2 regions of the Nocardiopsis synnemataformans genome follow, and region 2 is predicted to be linked to the other one. Evidence: riboswitches for the same ligand, from Rfam matches in the RefSeq annotation. Region 2 holds a riboswitch; the other holds the start of a gene.
What was found. Region 2 has a riboswitch for S-adenosylmethionine ahead of thrC (threonine synthase). Riboswitches for the same ligand answer to the same signal wherever they lie in the genome.
Positions count from the first base shown of each region.

Region 1: linked by a shared signal. The riboswitch ahead of ACSIH6_RS01780 (aminotransferase class V-fold PLP-dependent enzyme) and the one ahead of thrC (threonine synthase) in region 2 are both predicted to bind S-adenosylmethionine.

Region 1 is NZ_CBDRFA010000002.1:162,950-165,143, forward strand. It holds gene ACSIH6_RS01780 (aminotransferase class V-fold PLP-dependent enzyme) at 1-896, opposite strand, end outside; SAM riboswitch class IV at 958-1,072, opposite strand; gene ACSIH6_RS01785 (DUF3870 domain-containing protein) at 1,287-1,682, shown strand; gene ACSIH6_RS01790 (CaiB/BaiF CoA transferase family protein) at 1,679-2,194, shown strand, end outside.
Region 2 is NZ_CBDRFA010000103.1:19,953-22,146, reverse strand. It holds gene ACSIH6_RS36090 (alpha,alpha-trehalose-phosphate synthase (UDP-forming)) at 1-317, opposite strand, end outside; SAM riboswitch class I at 601-742, shown strand; gene thrC (threonine synthase) at 756-2,015, shown strand; gene ACSIH6_RS36080 (ubiquitin-like small modifier protein 1) at 2,078-2,194, shown strand, end outside.

The sequences.
Region 1 (2,194 bases), on a different contig from region 2:
ACGGCGCCCAGCACGTTGGGGCTGCCCGCCTCGTGCCGCGCGGGCAGGTCGTTCCACACCACGTCGTGCTCGGTGACCAGCCGCGTGGCCCCGCCGCCGGACAGGTAGGGCGTGGCCTCGCGCAGCCAGTCGGCGCGACCGGCCAGCACCCCGGAGCCGAAGGGGGCGTAGAGCTTGTGGGCGGACAGGGCGACGTAGTCGGCGCCGGTCGCCTCCAGGCTGAAGGGCAGGTGCGGCACGTACTGGGCGGCGTCCACGACCACGCGCGCGTCCTCGGCGTGGGCGGCCTCCACCAGTTCCTCCACCGGCCAGATCTCGCCGGTGACGTTGGAGGCGGCGGTCACGCACAGCAGGCGCGGGCCCTCGGGGGCCCCGCGCAGCGCGGAGCGTGCGGCCTCCACCGCGTCCTCCGGGGAGGCGGGCAGCGGCAGGCGCACCACCCGACCGGCCCGGGCGGCGGGGTGCTCCCAGGGCAGCAGGCTGGCGTGGTGCTCGGACTCGAACACGACCACCGTGCAGCCCTCGGGCACCGAACGGGCCAGCAGGTTGAGGGCGTCGGTGGTGCCGCGCACGAACACCACGGCGTCGGCGGGCTGTGAGCGCACGCCCACGAAGCGGGCGACGCTGCGGCGGGCGCGCTCGTAGGCGTCGGTGCTGACCTGGGAGTGGTGGCCCGCGCCGCGGTGCACGCTGGCGTAGTAGGGCAGCGCCGCGGACAGGGCCTCGGCCACCGGGGTCAGACACGGGGCGCTGGCCGCGTAGTCGAAGTTGGCGTACTCGACGCGTTCGCCGGTGACCAGGGGGACGCCCTCGTCGGAGGTGACGACGGTGCACGCGCCGGGGTCGGCCGGGGGCGCGGTGCGACGGACGGCGTGGACGGAAACGGCAGTGGTCATGAAGGCACCTCTCCTACGGGTCGTGGGACCCGCGGAGATGTCACTCCGGCAACGCCTCAGGGGTCCGCGCTTGTCCGACACGGTCGTGTCGGGACCTGGTCCTCACCCGGGGCACCCCACCGCGGTAGGAGGGTTGCCGACCAGCTAGCCGGGGCTTGACGCTGGTACTCGTGACCTGCGAGGCAGATTAACACAGCCGTCCGGCGCGCGGCAGGGGAACGGGGTGTGGCCCGGACCACCGCCCCGCTTGACAGCGGTGCGCGCGGTGGGGACATACTTGTGCCTGCCTGCCCTCACGCCGCGGGTGTCCGGTTTCCCCCGGCCGCCCTCCAGGCGCGAGACTCCAGAGCATCGGAGTTTTCGCGTGCCCGTGAGCGAGAGGTGTCCACCTTGTACGGCGACGACCGTATCCAGCAGGTCCTGCGCAATCCCAGGGTCGTCCTGGTGTCCGGCTACGCCCGTCTCCCCGACTCGGTGGCGAGCCACTCCCAGTACCAGCGGCTCGGCGTCGTGCTGGCCGTGGACACCGCCGACGGGCGCGTCGTCGCCGCGGACACCACCCTGCTCACCGAGCTGGCCAGGGACTTCTTCCGCGCCCTGGTCGAGGGGGCGTCGGTGACCGAGGACGTCGCCGAGCTGGTGCGGCGGGTACAGACCCGCTACGCGGGCCAGTCCGGCGCCGCGCTGACCACCGCCCTCCGCCGCTGCCTGGAGACCTACGGCCAGCTGCGGGAGGGCGACCAGTTGCCCGGAGCCCCCGAGGACGGGGAGGAGGCGCTGTCGTGACCGACGACCTTTCCGGAAACGGGGCACGCACCGAAGCCGGAACCGGAGCCAGGGCCGAAACCGGGGCCGGGCCCCGGTCTGGGACCGAGGCCGGGCCCGAGACCGGAGCCGGAGCCGCGACCGGAGCCGGAGCCGCGACCGGAAGCGGGCACCGGACCGCGCCGCTGCCGCTGGCGGGCGTACGCGTCGCCGACCTGTCCCGCGTGCTGGCGGGCCCCTACGCCACCATGCTGCTCGCCGACATGGGCGCCGAGGTGGTCAAGGTGGAACAGCCCGGACGCGGCGACGACACCCGCTCCTGGGGTCCGCCCTGGGCCGGGGAGGCCGGGACCGAGGGGCACGGTGAGGCCGCCTACTTCCTGTCGGTGAACCGCAACAAGCGCAGCCTGGCCGTGGACCTGAAGGACCCTGAGGGCCTGGCCGCGGTACAGGAGCTGTGCGCGGCCTCCGACGTGGTCATCCAGAACTTCCGGCCCGGGGTGATCGACCGACTCGGGCTCGGCTACGAGTCG
Region 2 (2,194 bases):
ACGAACCACAGGGTCGAGTTGGCCACCCCGGTGTAGGCGCCGTCGAAGACCTGCTGGGGGATGTCCAGCATGTGGACCCGCATGCCGTCCAGGTCGTGGGCCTGGTCCAGCCGGGCCTGCGGCGCCTCCGCCGCGGCCCGCCGGTCGGCGTCCGACAGGGCGGCGCACACCCAGATGCTGTCGATCTCGGTGGCGACCGAGATCATTCCCGACACCAGTCCGCCCCCGCCGCGCCGATGCTCCAGCGAGCCGTCGTCGGCGGTCGAGAAGGACACGGGTCCCCTGTTGGAGGCGATGAGGATCTGTGCCTTGTCCACGTGGTCGTCCTCTCGGAGAAAAAGCGATCGGGGTGGGGCGGTGGTGAAGAGGGGGTTCCCCCTATGTCTCGCCTGTCGACAGCCGCCCCAAACCCCGCGCGGGTCAGCGGGGGTGCGCGTCACACGCGCGCCGCGCGGTGTGCTCGCCTCCAGGGCCCGGACCAGCTCCGTCTCACCATGTGAGCCGTTTCGTGTTACCCGGATCACCAGGCGTGGAAAACCGGCCGACACCTCCGTTACAGTTGCGGTGCGGATCCGACAGGACCCGCACAGAACTTCATATTGCTCATCCAGAGGGGTGGAGGGACCGGCCCTGCGAAGCCCCGGCAACCATTCCAGCATGTGACACCCGCGAACCCGCGGGACGGCTGGGACAGGTGCCAACTCCGGCCTGGGGACAAGGTGTCCGCCAGGAAAGATGAGGGGAGACGCCTCGCCATGGCGATTACCGCCACCGAACCCACCACCGCCCGCTCCTTCGGCCCCGGTACCGCGCTCTCCTGTCGCGAGTGCGGTGAGCGCTACGAGCTCACCCCCCGGTTCGCCTGCGAGTTCTGCTTCGGCCCCCTTGAGGTCGCCTACGACTTCGGGACCGTCACCCGCGCCGACATCGAGAGCGGCCCCAAGAGCATCTGGCGCTACCGCTCCCTCCTGCCCGTCCCGGCCAACGTCGCCGAGCTGCCCAACATGGCACCCGGCCTGACCCCGCTGGTGCGGGCCGACCGCCTCGCGGCCGAGCTGGGCCTGGACTCCCTCCACGTCAAGGACGACTCCGGCAACCCCACGCACTCCTTCAAGGACCGCGTGGTCGCCATCGCCGTCGAGGCCGCCCGCACCTTCGGGTTCACCACCCTGTCCTGCTCCTCCACCGGCAACCTGGCCGGCGCCGTCGGCGCCGCCGCCGCGCGCGCCGGGTTCGAGTCCTGCGTGTTCATCCCCGCCGGGCTGGAGGAGGCCAAGGTCGTCATGGCCTCCGTCTACGGCGGCAAGGTCGTGGCCATCGACGGCAACTACGACGACGTCAACCGCTTCTGCTCCGAGCTCATCGGCGACCCGGTGGGCGAGGGCTGGGGCTTCGTCAACGTCAACCTGCGCCCCTACTACGGCGAGGGCTCCAAGACGCTGGCCTACGAGATCGCCGAGCAGCTCGGCTGGCGCCTGCCCGAGCAGATCGTCATCCCGATCGCGTCCGGCTCCCAGCTCACCAAGATCGACAAGGGCTTCCAGGAACTGGTCAAGCTCGGCCTGGTCGAGGACCGCCCGTACCGGATCTTCGGCGCCCAGGCCACGGGCTGCTCCCCGGTCGCGCAGGCCTGGGACAAGGGCATCGACGTCATCCAGCCGGTCAAGCCCGACACCATCGCCAAGTCGCTGGCCATCGGGAACCCGGCCGACGGGCCGTACGTGCTGGACATCGCCAAGCGCACGGGCGGATCGGTGGAGCACGTGGGCGACGACGAGATCGTCGACTCCATCAAGCTCCTCGCCCGCACCGAGGGCGTCTTCGCCGAGACCGCGGGCGGCGTCACCACCGGCGTGCTGCGCAAGCTCGTCCGCGAGGGCAGGCTCGACCCGAAGGCCGAGACCGTCGTGCTCAACACCGGTGACGGGCTCAAGACCCTGAACGCCGTCGACGCCGGGGTGAGCGCCACGATCAGGCCGTCGCTGAGCGCCTTCACCGACGCCGGTCTGGCCTAGACACGCCCCTCGGGCCCCGTCCGCCCGACCACCCGTCATCTCCCACGAGAAGGAAGTCCGCCATGAGCGCCAGCGTCCGCGTGCCCACCATCCTGCGCACCTACACCAACGACGCCTCCGAGGTCTCCGCCCAGGGCGCCACCCTGGCCGAGGTCCTCGACGACCTGGAGGCCAACTAC